DNA from 2 places in the Photobacterium sp. 1_MG-2023 genome. Region 2 is predicted to be linked to the other one. Evidence: riboswitches for the same ligand, from Rfam matches in the RefSeq annotation. Region 2 holds a riboswitch; the other holds the start of a gene.

Region 1 (7,674 bases), on a different contig from region 2:
CGATGGTGACAATTTTACCCTGCTGCAGGAATATTACGGGAACAGCAAACCGAATGACGCCACCAGCTTTCCGGATCACGACCCGGTGATCGATTTCGATGAGACACTTTCAGCCGGGACATCAATCTATGCCCGCTTCGGCACTCCGGTCACGAAGACCGTTGAAATCACACCTTACAACAACAAAAAAGTAAAATCGCTGGAGCTGATCGTCGAGACCACTGCCAACGCTCGCAACCAGTCGGTAGTCGCATTCTTCTATAATGAAAATAACGAACAGATTTACCCGAGCTACCTGAAATACCCATCCGGTAACCTCTCGGTGTTCTTTGATCAGCCTGTCGAAGTTCAGAAACTGAAAATTAAACTGACCGCCAAACATTTCTCATCCAACATTCATGCGCGTTACGACACCAAGATTAACGCCGTCTTTACGGAATAATCCGATTGAATCCATAAAAAAAACAGGCTGAAGTTATGCTTCAGCCTGCTGTTTCAGAGTTTCTGTGCCAGGGTTCATCAGGTCATGATGACCGAACCCCGGAATACGCGGGATGCCAGTCCTTCCAAACCACCTCAAATCCGTGCTGCTTCACCGAATGTGCAACATCGGCGACAGCTCTTTCATCACTGATCGCAAATTGCTCCAGCTCCGGTTCGTCATCGGCGTAGCCGCCCGGTTGGGTTTTCGACCCCGCAGACATACTGGTGATCCCAAGCGGCAGTACATTGTCGCGAAAATGCGGAGATTCCCGGGTCGACATCGACAATTCTACTTCCGGATTCAACAGCCGGTAAGCGCAAATCAGTTGCACCAGCTGGCGATCGTTCATCACAGATTTCGGCTCTAAACCACCGGTACATGGCCGCAGACGCGGGAACGAAATCGAATAACGACTCTGCCAGTACGTGCGTTCCAGATAATCCAGATGGCTGGCGACAAAAAAGCAATCCGTGCGCCATTCCTCCAAACCAATCAGCGCACCAATGCCGATTTTATCGATCCCTGCCCGGGCCAACCTGTCCGGGGTTTCCAGCCGGTATTCAAAGTCCATCTTATTGCCGCGTAAATGATGCTGGGCATAGGTCGGAGCGCTGTAAGTTTCCTGATACACCATCACCGCATCCAAACCCAGAATTTTCAGTTCGGCATAATCGTCCTGATCCAGCGGCTGAACTTCCATTGATAAATAGCTGAAATGGCGCTTAATCGCCGGAACACATTGCCGGAAATAGGCCATCCCAACCTTACGCTCATGCTCTCCCGTCACCAGCAGCACATTGTCAAAATTCATGGCCTTGATCGCGTCGCATTCCCGCTCAATCTCTGCCAGATTCAGGGTACGGCGCTTGATTTTGTTCTCCATGGTAAAACCACAGTAAGTACAGCTGTTGGCACAGAGGTTCGACAGATACAAAGGCACATAAAACCCGATAGTCCGGCCAAACCGCTGCCGGGTCAGGGCTGCCGACTGCTGGGCCATCTGCTCCAGATACGGCTCTGCCGCCGGGGAAATCAGCGCCTTGAAATCTTCCAGATCCCGCTTGCGGCGGCTGAGCGCTCGCTCCACATCGGTGGCCGTCTTGCTGTAAATCGACATCCGGACATCATCCCAGTCCAGTTGCCGCCATACATCGACATAACTCATGGGACCTCCTTAGCTGCCGGCATCCAGAAATGCGGTCAGCGGACTGGAAGCCACCGCCTGATTGACGGTACCCGCAAGCCCCGCCTCAAACGCCATCCGACCGCTTTCCACCGCCAGTTTAAAAGCCCGGCCCATGGCAATCGGATCGGCAGATGCCGCGATGGCCGTATTCACCAGTACCGCATCCGCACCGCGTTCCATCGCCTCAGCCGCATGAGACGGCGCACCAATCCCGGCATCCACAATCACAGGAACGCGCGCCTGATCGATAATGATGTCGAGAAAGTCCCGCGAAGCCAGTCCCTTGTTCGAGCCAATCGGCGCCCCCAGCGGCATGACCGCAGCGCAGCCCACCTCTTCCAGGCGCTTGCACAACACAGGATCGGCATGGCAATAAGGCAATACAATAAAGCCTTGCTGTACCAAAGTTTCTGCTGCGGCAAGGGTTTCAACCGGGTCTGGCATCAGGTACTTGGGATCCGGGTGAATTTCCAGCTTCAGCCAGTTGGTGCCCAGCGCCTCCCGGGCCAGTTGCGCGGCAAAAATCGCCTCTTTGGCATTTTTGGCCCCCGAAGTATTGGGCAACAGATTGACCCCAGCCTCCCGCAGCGGGGCAAGAATATCGTCATCCAGGTTTTCAATGTCGACGCGCTTGAGTGCCATGGTCACCAGCTCAGAGCCGGACGCCAGAATTGACTGTGCCATCGCGTCCCGGCCGGCATACTTACCGGTACCGGTGAAAAGACGGGAAGAAAATGTTTTATCAGCAATGGTCAGCATCTTAACCTCCGGCAATGGCTTGAAACAGTGCAATGGTATCGCCGTCACTGAGCCGGGTATCTGCCCAGCTGTCGCGGCTGACAATGTCTTGATTGAGTGCAACCGCCGTCGCATCCAAAGGCAGCGCGAGTTGTTCCAGCAATTGCAGCAGCGATGTTTCGGCTGTCAGTTGCAGGGCTTTGTCGTTCACTTGAACGGTCATCGTGGTCATAAAGATTCCTTACTGCATACAGGACATTGCGGGTTCACCGGCAGTCCAAATTGCTGCCATTGCAGGGTCAATGCATCAAACTGGCGAAACTGACCGACACCGGGCTCACCGCTGCCCGTAATGGCTTTGATCGCCTGCAGGGCCTGAAATGTCCCCATAATGCCGACCACAGGTCCGGCAATCCCGGAATCACTGCAGTTCTGCGGGGCTTTCATCTCGCCGTTCGGAAACAGGCAGTGGTAACAGGGCCCCTGCTGCGCGCGAAAGTCAAAACTCATCAGTTGCCCCTGCCAGCGGATTGCTGCGGCAGAAATCAGCACTTTCTGATGGGCAAAACAGGCCTGATTGATCGCATGACGGCTGTCGAAATTGTCGGTACAGTCCAGCACGACATCAGCCAGACTGATTTCCATCGCCAGTTGCAGTTTGGCCAGATTTGCCGTGACGGCACGGGCACGGATATGCGGGTTCAGCGCTTTGACCTGCGTGACTGCCGCCTGCGCTTTGCTTTCTCCCTGATGCTGATCGCGGTAGATAATCTGACGCTGCAGATTCGAGCGCTCGACCCGATCGCCATCCGCAATCACCAGACTGCCCACACCTGCGCCAGCAAGATAGAGCGCAGCCGGTGCGCCCAGACCACCCGCACCGATAATCAGGACCTTCGCCTGCTCAAGGGCCTGCTGACCCGATTCACCAATCTCGGGCAACTGCACCTGACGGTGATAGCGCATAAATGATTCATCAGACAACACGGTTCACCTCACCAGTTTGTCTGCGAAGGCTGACAACGCCTGCGCTGTATCCGGGGCGGCAGTCACGGCACGCACCACAGCGATACTGGAGACGCCGGTCTGCCAGACTGCATCGACATTGGTCAGGTCAATGCCGCCAATCGCAACGGTCGGGAATCGGCCCCCAACGGTCGCCAGATGTTCTGATAACTGCGCAACGCCTTGCGGCGGGGTCGGCATCTCTTTGGTCGGGGTCGGGAAAATATGGCCAATCGCCACATAACTGGGTGCGATCGCCATACCACGCTGAAGCTCTGTTGCGGTGCGGGTTGAAACGCCCAGACGGATCCCGGCAGCCCGCAATGCATCCAAATCAGCAATATCCAGATCATCCTGTCCCAGATGCACACCATACGCACCGTGCCTCAGAGCAAGCTGCCAGTAATCATTGATAAACACCTGCGCCTGATACGCCCGTCCCAGACGGATGGCCTCAACGATTTGTGCTTCCAGTTCAGGATGCGCCGGCTCCTTGATGCGTAGCTGAACGGTTTTCACCCCTAACGGCAACAACTGAGCAATCCAGCGAACATCATCCACCACGGGATAGAGCGGCCCGATGCCGCCCTCCATCGCAGGAAATCCCTGTTTTACATCACCACTCATGCCTGTTCCGCCTCATGGTTTTTTGCCTGATGATACAGCTCGCTGCCTTTCTCACGGAATTCCTCAGCCTTCTGACGCATCCCTTCCAGCGGATCCTCAAGCATCTGAATCACCAGCGCTTCTTCATTCGCTTTGGCGTACTCGCGCACTTCCTGAGAGATTTTCATCGAACAGAATTTCGGACCGCACATCGAGCAAAAATGCGCGACTTTGCCGGATTCCTGCGGCAGCGTTTCATCGTGATAAGCACGGGCAGTATCCGGGTCGAGGCCCAGATTGAACTGATCTTCCCAGCGGAACTCGAACCGCGCCTTAGACAGCGCATTGTCACGTACCTGTGCCCCCGGATGGCCTTTCGCCAGATCCGCAGCATGCGCACAGAGTTTGTAGGTGATCAGGCCGGTTTTGACGTCATCCTTATTGGGCAGACCTAAGTGCTCCTTCGGCGTGACGTAGCACAACATGGCACAGCCATACCAGCCAATCATGGCCGCGCCGATCCCCGAAGTGATGTGGTCATAACCCGGTGCAATATCCGTGGTCAGCGGGCCCAGAGTGTAGAAAGGCGCTTCATCGCAGTGTTTGAGCTGCTCTTCCATGTTCTCTTTGATCAGATGCATCGGGACATGCCCCGGCCCTTCAATCATCACCTGAACATCGTATTCCCACGCAATTTTGGTCAGCTCACCCAAAGTTCGAAGTTCACTGAACTGCGCTTCATCGTTCGCATCGGCCACCGAGCCCGGACGCAGACCATCGCCGAGTGACAGGGAAATATCGTACTGGGCACAGATCTCGCAAATCTCGCGGAAATGCTCATACAGGAAGCTTTCTTTGTGATGGGCCAGGCACCATTTCGCCATGATGGAGCCCCCACGGGATACGATGCCCGTGACACGTTTCGCTGTCATCGGTACAAACCGCAGCAAGACACCGGCATGAATGGTGAAATAGTCGACGCCCTGTTCTGCTTGCTCCAGCAAAGTATCGCGGAACACTTCCCAGGTCAGGTTCTCGGCAATACCGTTCACTTTCTCCAGCGCCTGATACATGGGCACCGTGCCGATAGGCACCGGACTGTTGCGAATGATCCACTCTCGCGTTTCGTGGATATTACGTCCGGTCGACAGATCCATCACGGTATCGCCGCCCCAACGGGTCGACCAGACCAGCTTCTCTACTTCTTCTTCAATGGAAGACGTCACCGCAGAGTTACCGATGTTGGCATTCACTTTCACCAGAAAGTTCCGGCCGATAATCATCGGCTCAGACTCCGGGTGGTTGATGTTCGATGGAATAATCGCCCGACCTTCGGCAACTTCTTTACGTACAAATTCAGGGGTAATGTCTTTAGGCAGGTTGGCCCCGAAGCTTTGTCCCGGGTGCTGCTGATTGAGGACCTCATCCCGGTAACGGGCGCGACCCATATTTTCGCGAATTGCGATATATTCCATTTCCGGTGTGATGATCCCCTGGCGGGCATAATGCATCTGTGTCACACACTGACCTGTCTGAGCGCGACGGACGCGGGCACGATGCGAAAAACGAAGCTCATCCAACGTGTCATCCGCCAGACGTTCTTTGGTGTACGCTGAACTCAGCTCATCCAGCAGTTCGGTATCGCTTCGTTCTTCAATCCAGGATTCACGAAGTTTCGGCAAGCCCTGATAGATATCAATGGCCTGTGCAGGGTCGGTATAAAAGCCGGAGGTGTCGTAGACACGAATCGGCTCATTCGGTTCAAAGATGGGGTTATTTTTATCACCACCGACTAATGAATCAGCCTGAGAAATTTCCCGCATGCCGACACGGATATCGTCCCGGCTGCCGATTACATAGATTTTTCGTGAATTGGGATAGGCTTGGGTGGTGAGAGAATCAATGAATTGTTTCGCTTCCAGTCTCGCTTGTTTGCGACTCGACATAGCAATTTCCTTTTATCCATTTCAGGGAAGTTGCTTGGCGGATGGGCGCGTAAACAAGAGGCAGACACAAGTAGGGCGTGTCGCATCGTCTGATACAGCTGCTATCACGAAAAGATAGCAAGGCAGAAGATTTTTCTCTTGTTCCCTTCGCAGATACTAATCTGATCAGGTTCAACGGATCCCGCGATGCGGTCTCAGCCAGTTGGCACTCCGACAAGTTGAGCAACGAGTATATGCAAGACAGCGGCTTCCAGCAAGCAGCAGCTGATGTTTTATCCACTCAGCGGATCACCAGCAGATCGCAGTCGAGCTTCTGAGCCAGATGATGATGAAGATCGTTCAACCAGAGTATCTCGTGCCGGGTACGGCCAATAATCACCAGTTCAGCCTTCACCTGATGGGCCAGCTTTGTGATTTGTGCTGCGATATCACCATCTGCCAGATGAATCGCCCGAACAGGTTGCGGTGAATGCTGCGCCAGCCCAGACAGTTGTTTCATCCGTTTTTGCTGCTGTGCGTTGTGTGCTTCTTCCAGTTGTAATTCTATATCCAGAAAACTGACCTCCCCGACACCTGGTTCGACATAGCCCAGAAAGTAATCCGCCTGATGATGTGAGGCAATCACACCGGCTTTCACCACCTGCTGTTTCGCCTGCGGATGATCCGGATTCACCGCCAGCAATACGCTCTTATACAGCCTCATCAGATCTCCTTCACCATCATTCTTTTTTACCTGCTTTCAGGCATTCAACATGGGCTCCATTTCATGCTATTAGTATGGCTGAACATTTTATTGTCAGAGAAAACCTATGAATCAATTGATGACGCTGAGTTTCATTGCCGCAGGCGGTGCTTTCGGTGCCTGCAGCCGTTACCTCATTGCTGAGCTCTGCGTAGTCCTGTTCGGACGGGGATTTCCTTACGGCACACTGGCGGTCAATGTGATCGGCTCCCTGATCATGGGTGCTCTGATGTCTGCGCTGAACCAAGGCTGGATTGCTGCAACCCCGTGGCGGCCGCTGATCGGTCTGGGCTTTCTGGGTGCACTCACGACCTTTTCCACCTTTTCAATGGACAACCTGATTCTGCTTCAACAAGGCGCTCTGATGAAAGCTGGACTGAATATACTGCTCAATGTCGCCCTGAGCCTGCTTGCCTGTTTTCTGGGGTATCAGTTGCTCCAGCGTGGATAATGCTGCTGATTGCCTTGTAACGCCGAGGACACACGACATCGACCTCGTTCAGAAACGGGCTTCACTTCGCAGGGGATGACGGACGATCGGACTGGCGTTCCAGCGGGCTGGCGCTCCAGCCGCCGACATCAGCGCAACGCGCTGAATATCAGAAACGACAAAGCCCCGTCCGGAGACGAGGCTTTTAAATTTGGCAGGGGATGACGGATTCGAACCGCCGACATTCGGTTTTGGAGACCGACGTTCTACCGGACTGAACTAATCCCCTAGAAGTGATGAGTATTGTATACAGCTTGACGAGAATTACCAGCCCTAGATCCTGAAAATGATTCATTGCTTTATCAAGCGCTTATAAAAACAGCAGCTTGACGTCGCTTTCAATCCAGCATTCCGGTCCGCAGTACTTTTCGGAAGTCCTGATACAAAAAAGCCCCAGTCTTTCGACGGGGACGCCTAGTCAAGGGCTTCTAAGAAGTGGCGGAGCGGACGGGACTCGAACCCGCGACCCCCGGCGTG
Region 2 (7,674 bases):
CCAACATCCTGTTACATGAACCCCTCGCCATCTACTCCTTCAAAGAGCACGACGTAGTCATACCGATGACAGTTCTGGAAGAACTGGACCGAATCAAAGACAGCAAACGGGATGTTGCCCGTGATGCCCGGGTTGCCATCCGAGCATTGGAAGCCATCTTTCACGATGCGACACCAGAGCAAATCTCTGCCGGGATCCCACTGCCGACCGAAGGTGACCACAAAGGACGTATCGCCATTTTCGCGGATTACGAAATTCACGAAACGGTCCATGCCTTTGCGGATAAAGCCGGTGACAACCGGATCCTCAATGGGGTGCTCTACCTGCAAAACCATTATGCGCCACGGAAAGTGGTGCTGATCACCAAAGACATCAACATGCGGTTGCGTGCCAAAGGCGCCGGGGTGCTGTATGTCGATGACTATCGTTCCGACCAGCTGATTGACGATGTCAGTCTGCTGACCAAAGGGTTCCACCGTTATCCGGGCAGCTTCTGGGAACGCGTGGGGGAATGTCACTCGGAAAAGCGTGGCCGTTCTACAATCCATACGCTGCCACAGGAACTGTTTGATACACCATTCGTGAATCAGTATCTGATTGATGAAGATACCGATTTTGCTGCGCGGATTCAGGATCTGGACGGTGAAAACGTCACCCTGAAAGATCTGGGACACGAGCGGCTGATGCACCGTCAGGCCTGGGGGATTCATCCGAAGAATATCTATCAGGGCATGGCGATGGATGCTTTGCTCGATCCGGACATTGATCTGGTGATCCTGACCGGTCCTGCGGGTTGCGGTAAAACGATTCTGGCGATGGCTGCCGCGCTGGAACAGGTGATCGAAAAAGGCATGTACGACAAGATCATTGTCACCCGGAATACGCCGGACATTGCCGAGTCCATCGGTTTCCTGCCGGGGACGGAAGAAGAGAAAATGATGCCCTGGCTGGCTGCCGTGACAGACACCATGGAGGCACTGCATAAGCACGATGTCTGCACGGACGGTTCGATGAAATATATCTTCGAGAAAGCCAATATTCAGTTTAAATCCATCAACTTCATGCGCGGCCGCTCGATCCAGAATGCCTTTGTGTTGCTGGATGAGTGTCAGAACCTGACCGCGTCGCAAATCAAGACCATCATCACCCGTTGTGGTGAAGGCACCAAGCTGATCTGTTCCGGGAACCTGGCGCAGATCGACTCCACTTACCTGTCGCCTGTCACATCAGGCCTAACCTATATCGTCGAGCGATTTAAAAATTTCGAGGGCAGCGCCAATATTTATCTCAATGGCGTGGTTCGCAGTCGTCTGGCAGAATTTGCCGAAGAGAATCTGTAACACCAGAACGGGACTCAGCGTCCCAGATACTGCTTCAATCTTTCATTCGATGCCTCACCCAGCACCTGCCGGGTGGGGCCACACACCTCAATCCGCCCCTCATCGACAAAAGCACAGTGATCGGCAATTTTGACGGCATCCTCCGGACTGTGGGTGATCATCAGCACGGTGATCCCATCTTCTCTGGCCAGACTGGCGACCTGAGTCAGCATGTCCTGCCGCAGCGCCGGATCCAGCGCAGAAAAAGGTTCATCCAGCAGCAGCAGCGGCCGGTGGCGCACCAGACAACGTGCCAGCGCCACCCGTTGTTTCTGGCCGCCGGACAGTTGTTCCGGCAGGCGGGTCAGGTACTGAGCAATGCCCACCCGCTCCGCGGCAGCTGTCACCTGTGCTTTGTCTGTCGGGCTGAGCTTTAACCCCGGATGGATCCCCAACGCAATGTTATCGAACACACTCAGGTGCGGGAACAGGTTGTGATCCTGAAACAGGATCGACAAAGGACGATCCGCAGGCGACTGCTGGTGGATTGGCTGGCCGTTGATGTGCAGCGTGCCGCTGTCGGGTTTCAGAAACCCCGCGATCATCGCCAGCAGTGTACTTTTTCCGGCACCGCTCGGGCCGATCACCGCCAGAATCTCGCCCTGGCTGACTTCGAGATCAAAGCACAGGGTCATGGGTTCCTGATTGCCGTGGCGATAGCAATGGCTGAGTTGGGAGAGAGACAGCATCGGAGACATTCTGATTAATCCGTAGAAGAGGTGGTCGCGGCTCGTGAAAGCAGCAGGTTTTCGACCAGGGTGAAAATCCCCAGACTGAGCAGAAGCAGCAGCAGGGCAGCCACGGCTGCCGCATCCATCTGATAGCTGTCCATCAGCTGGAACAGATACAGCGGCAGGGTCTGAAAGTCCTGGCTGCCGAAAAGAGCAATCGCGCCGAGATCACCCAGTGATAACACAAAGCTGATCGCCATGGCCTGAGCAACCGGCTTGCGCAGTGCCCGCCATTCGACCAGATATAACCGCGACAGCCCGCGCATGCCCAGACTCTGACACAGCGGATTGTACTGCTGGGCCAGATGCAGCATGGGCTGGCTGAGGGTTTTGATCACATAGGGCAGGGCCATCAGCGCATTGACGGCGACCACCACCCAGAAAGCCGAGGCGAAGACATCGGTGAATTCGCGCAGCAGCAGAAACAGCCCGGTACTGATCACCAGTCCCGGCGTCACCAGAATAATGGTGCCGATCAGTTCCAGTCCGTCGGCAGACCAGCGGTAGCGCTGCAAGCGCCAGAAGCGGCTGGCACAGAGAATCGCAATGCCGCTGACCAGGGCCAGCACACACGCCAGTGCTGCGATCTGCAACGAGTGAGTCACGGCCTGCCACAGTGCGGGGGTTGCCAGCAATTGCGGTAACTGGCTGTTCAGACCGGCCCCCAGGACGGCCAGCATCGGTGGCAGCACCAGCAGCAGCACCAGACCAATCCACAGGGAGTCCCAGATGCGGGCCGCCCGGCTGTCGAGATAATTCGGGTGGCCTTGCTGAACCCGGCCACTCAGGGTTGCCAGCGGTCGGGCAAAGCGCTGGCTGAAGAGAACCAGTGCGCAGCACAGCAGCATTTGCCACAGCGCCAGCATAGCCCCGGCAGCCAGATCGAAGTCGTAGCGCAACGCCTGATAAATGGCCAGTTCGATGGTGGTTGCTTTCGGACCGCCCCCCAGCGACATAATCACCGCGAAACTGGTGAAGCACAGCATAAAGACCAGCCCTGCCACCTGCGGCAACTGCTGGCGCAACCGGGGCCAGGCAACCAGCCGGAACAGCGGCCAGCCTTTCATTCCCAGATGCGCAGCAAGCTGATGCTGCTCCGCCGGAATGCCTTCCAGACTTTGCAGGAGTAACCGGCAGGCCAGCGGCAGATTCAGAAAGACGTGCGCCAGCAAAATCCCGTTCAGACCATAAATACTGAACGGGAGTTTCATCTCCAGCCCGGCCAATCCTTGTGCCAGCAGGCCGCTGTTGCCGTAAATCGCCAGCAAGCCAAATACAGCCACCAGTACCGGCAGCACCACGGTCATCGCGAACAGTCGCAATAGCAGGGACCGGCCCGGAAACCGCCGCCGCGACAGGGCATAAGCCACTGGGATGGCAGGGATGAGGCTCAGCAGAGTCGAGAGCAGTGCTTGTTTGAAGCTGAACGCGGTGACATGGCGCAGATAGGGATCCTGCCAGAGGGCCAGTGGGTGTAATTCCGTGGCTTGTCCGAGCAGGGCGCTGAGCGCCCCGCCGACGAGAAGCAGAATCAGCCCGGCACTCATCACGCCGGGCAGGCTGGAACGGGAGAGTAACAAGAGAAAACCTATACGATTACTGTGTCAGTGCGGTTTGCCATTCGCGGACCCAGGCTTTGCGTTCTTTGGCGACTTCATCTGCGCTGAACTCCAGTGCTTTGGCCGGACGCGTCAGCGTGCTGAAACCTTCCGGCAGGGCTTCATCGGTCACCGGATACATCCAGTTGCCTGTCGGGATCACGGACTGGAATCCAGGCGTCAGAATAAAGTTCAGGAACTGATCGGCCAGCGCGTTGTTTTGGGTGTTTTTCAGCTTGGCTGCGACTTCAACCTGCATATAGTGTCCTTCGCTGAAATTGGCAGCTTTATACTTGCCTTCATTCTCGGCAATCAGATGATACGCCGGTGAAGTGGTATACGAGAGCACCAGATCCGTCTCACCATTGAGGAACATGTTATAGGCCTCAGACCAGCCTTTGGTGACGGTGACGGTTTTCTTCGCCAGTTGTTGCCAGGCTTGGGTCGCCTGATCACCATAAACGGATTTCACCCACAGCATCAGACCCTGACCCGGCGTAGAGGTGCGTGGATCCTGATAAATCAGGTTCAGATCGTCGCGTGTCACCAGCTCTTTCAGGCTGCTGGGGGGATTTTTCAGTTTTTCGCTGTCGTAGATGAAGGCGAAATAACCGTAATCAAAAGGGACAAAGGTATCGTCTTTCCAGCCACCCGGAATGGTCACGGCTGAAGTATCTGTGGTGCTGGTGGCCAGCAGACCGGTTTTCTTAGCCTCGGTCATCAGGTTGTTGTCCAGACCCAGCAGAACATCTGCTTTGGTCCCTTTGCCTTCCAGGCGAACTCGGTTGAGGATGGAGACGCCATCATCCAGCGCGACAAACTGCAGGTCGCAACCACATTCTTTTTCGAATGCTTTTTCAATGGCCGGTCCTGGTCCCCAGTCGGCAGTAAACGAACTGTAGGTATACACGGTTAAGGTGGGTTGTGCGGCGGCCGCTGAAGTTGCCGCAACCATGAAAGGTAAAGCTGTAATGAGGTGTTTCACAAAGCGCTCCTGAGTCCTGACGGGCAGGGAATTCCAATTTCTTCAAGAAGGCGCGGCGTCGAGTGAGCGGTGTGTCCCGGAAAGGCCCGGCAAGATGCAAAGCGGTGCTTTCCGTTTCTCAATTCCTACGCCAGCATGACCTGGTTCAGGTTCGATGGGTCCCGTGTATTCTCCTGTGACGGGTGAACAACACGATCTCAGTCGGATGACTCCCCATGAGAACGGCTCTCATTGTAAACGGGGCTGCGCACCTTTGCCAGCCACAATGCTGCGTCTGGCCAAAGCTTTGACCCAAGGTCAGACAAAGTATCTTGCGGGATCAGCGAGCTTCGTTGAGCCGCCAGTCGTAGTCATAGACGGGTTTGTTCAGGGTGACGGGCTGTTCACGATACTGGTTCAGGTGCTGCTGTAAGTCTGGCAGGGCGCCGAAGTCAGACTGATACCAGTCATAAATCGAGGATAATCGGACTTTGCCGCCGGATTCCTGAACACCTTTAGGGCTGTTGATGAAGCGCGTGGCAGCGGCTTCGAGCTGCGCGTTGAGATTGCTGGCGTTCATTGCTTCCGGTTGCAGATCCGGACACCCCAGACTGGCACAGTTCACAACATAATGAATGCGTTTGTCCTGCCAGATCGGCCGCAGAATTCTGTGTTCGATATCGTTCAGCGACAGTTGCTTCCCATCAATGGTGATCAGCTTTTCATCCCAGGGACCGAAGCTGAGAAATCCGCCCAGTTTGGTGATTGAACTGATCGGATAGTTGTCCAGAATCACCTTCACCGTCAGTGCGTTGTAGAGGTTGACCCAGTAAGCAAACTGCTCATTTCGGTTCAGCTGGCGTGGATCTTGCGCCGTCAGGGTGTCCAGATAATCGTTCAGCACGACTTTATCGGCTGTTGTCACGGCGGCATAACGGAAACGGGTTTGCTGCGGTGCCACAACCAGATAATGATCCAGCAGGTGTTGCCATGCGGCATGATCAACTGTCGTTGTACTCCGGGTTTGAGTGGCTTGCCAGAATGGCCAGAGATCAGCCTTGGGGGCGGCGAAAGCCGGGAAACTCAGGCTGAGAAAACTCAGTAAGAGGAATGTGGGAACAGATAGCTTGCGAAGAAGCATGGGAACACCTATGTCTGTGAGCGATACCCAACAGACCGTGATGCGCACGGATTCTTTCTGATATCTGGGGGTAAAAAAACACCCTGCCGAAGCAGGGTGCCAGAGTCAATCAGAAAGATGGGCGATCAGGCCAGAAATGCCGGGATCTTGCTTTCATAATCTGCGATTTTATCTTCGTGCTGCAATGTCAGCCCGATGTTGTCCAGACCGTTCAGCAGGCAGTGGCGGCGGAACGCGTCGATTTCAAACGAATACGATTTGCCATTGGCGGTGACCGTCATGGTTTCCAGATCGACTGTGATCTCCGCGCCTTCATTGGCTTCGACATACTGGAACAGTTCATCGACTTCAGCTTCGGTCAGGCGAACCGGGACCATCTGGTTGTTGATCGAGTTGCCGTAGAAAATGTCGGCAAAGCTCGGCGCGATCATGACTTTAATCCCGTAATCTGCCAGCGACCACGGGGCGTGCTCACGAGAGGACCCGCAGCCGAAGTTTTCACGGGCCAGCAAAATGCTTGCCCCCTGATAACGCGGGTCGTTCAGCACGAATTCCGGATTCGGCTGCTCACCGGCATCGTCCAGAAATCGCCAGTCATGAAACAAATGTTTACCAAACCCAATCCGGTTTACTTTCTGTAAAAACTGTTTCGGAATGATGGCGTCGGTGTCGACGTTTGCGGCATCCAGCGGCACCACCAGTCCGGTATGTTGTTTGATTCCTGCCATGGTTTTCTTCCTTCTCTGTTAGGCGGTGGCGACGGTTTTTGGATCCAGCTCGCGGATATCCACGAAGTGACCTGCACAGGCGGCAGCAGCTGCCATGGCTGGGCTGACCAGATGAGTCCGGCCATCACGGCCCTGACGACCTTCAAAGTTCCGGTTACTGGTGGACGCGCAGCGCTCCCCGGGACCCAAGCGGTCGTTGTTCATGGCCAGACACATGGAGCAACCCGGCAGACGCCATTCAAAACCGGCTTCGATGAAGATTTTATCCAACCCTTCTTTTTCCGCCTGCGCTTTCACCTGTTCAGAACCCGGGACGACCAGCGCCTGAACATTGGCTGCAACTTTGCGCCCTTTCGCGACGGCGGCCGCGGCCCGCATATCTTCGATGCGAGAGTTGGTACAGGAACCAATGAAAACTTTATCAACCGGAAAATCAGCCAGCTTTTTCCCGGCTTCCAGACCCATATATGCCAGCGCTTTGGATGCAGAAGCACGCTCGACCGGATCGCTGAAGCTTTCCGGTGCCGGAATCGGTGCATCGACAGCAATCACTTGTCCCGGGTTGGTGCCCCAGGTGACTTGAGGTTTGATGCTTTGTGCATCCAGCGTCACCACTTTGTCGAACTGGGCATCCGGATCTGATTTCAGGGTTTGCCAGTAGGCCACGGCGGCGTCGAAATCGGCACCGGTCGGGGCAAATTTGCGGTCCTTGATGTAATCAAAGGTAGTTTGATCCGGCGCGATCAGACCCGCTTTGGCACCCAGCTCAATCGCCATGTTACAGACTGTCATCCGGCCTTCCATCGTCAGATCAGTGATGGCTTCACCACAGAATTCGACCACATAGCCGGTACCGCCGGCTGCCGTGGTTTCGCCAATGATGGCCAGAATAATGTCTTTTGCCGTGATCCCCGGAGCGACCTGGCCTTTGACCTCAATTTTCATGGTTTTGGCGCGGGCTTGTTTCAGGGTCTGAGTGGCCAGCACATGTTCCACTTCTGAGGTGCCGATGCCGAATGCCAGCGATCCGAATGCACCGTGGGTGGCGGTATGAGAGTCACCGCAGACAATGGTCATGCCCGGCAACGTGATCCCCAGTTCAGGCCCCATCACGTGGACGATGCCCTGATATT

Evidence for each region. Region 2 has a riboswitch for thiamine pyrophosphate ahead of thiB (thiamine ABC transporter substrate binding subunit). Riboswitches for the same ligand answer to the same signal wherever they lie in the genome.
Region 1: linked by a shared signal. The riboswitch ahead of thiC (phosphomethylpyrimidine synthase ThiC) and the one ahead of thiB (thiamine ABC transporter substrate binding subunit) in region 2 are both predicted to bind thiamine pyrophosphate.

Annotation. Positions count from the first base shown of each region.
Region 1 covers NZ_JAUORR010000027.1:23-7,696, reverse strand. The annotation lists gene Q4579_RS18680 (hypothetical protein) at 1-442, shown strand, start outside; gene thiH (2-iminoacetate synthase ThiH) at 525-1,649, opposite strand; gene Q4579_RS18670 (thiazole synthase) at 1,659-2,429, opposite strand; gene thiS (sulfur carrier protein ThiS) at 2,431-2,640, opposite strand; gene Q4579_RS18660 (HesA/MoeB/ThiF family protein) at 2,637-3,395, opposite strand; gene thiE (thiamine phosphate synthase) at 3,399-4,040, opposite strand; gene thiC (phosphomethylpyrimidine synthase ThiC) at 4,037-5,965, opposite strand; TPP riboswitch at 6,091-6,188, opposite strand; gene Q4579_RS18645 (universal stress protein) at 6,246-6,668, opposite strand; gene crcB (fluoride efflux transporter CrcB) at 6,775-7,158, shown strand; tRNA gene Q4579_RS18635 (tRNA-Trp) at 7,350-7,426, opposite strand.
Region 2 covers NZ_JAUORR010000018.1:36,841-44,514, reverse strand. The annotation lists gene Q4579_RS15465 (PhoH family protein) at 1-1,340, shown strand, start outside; gene thiQ (thiamine ABC transporter ATP-binding protein) at 1,355-2,068, opposite strand; gene thiP (thiamine/thiamine pyrophosphate ABC transporter permease ThiP) at 2,083-3,669, opposite strand; gene thiB (thiamine ABC transporter substrate binding subunit) at 3,707-4,663, opposite strand; TPP riboswitch at 4,798-4,919, opposite strand; gene Q4579_RS15445 (DUF547 domain-containing protein) at 5,013-5,813, opposite strand; gene leuD (3-isopropylmalate dehydratase small subunit) at 5,939-6,541, opposite strand; gene leuC (3-isopropylmalate dehydratase large subunit) at 6,560-7,674, opposite strand, start outside.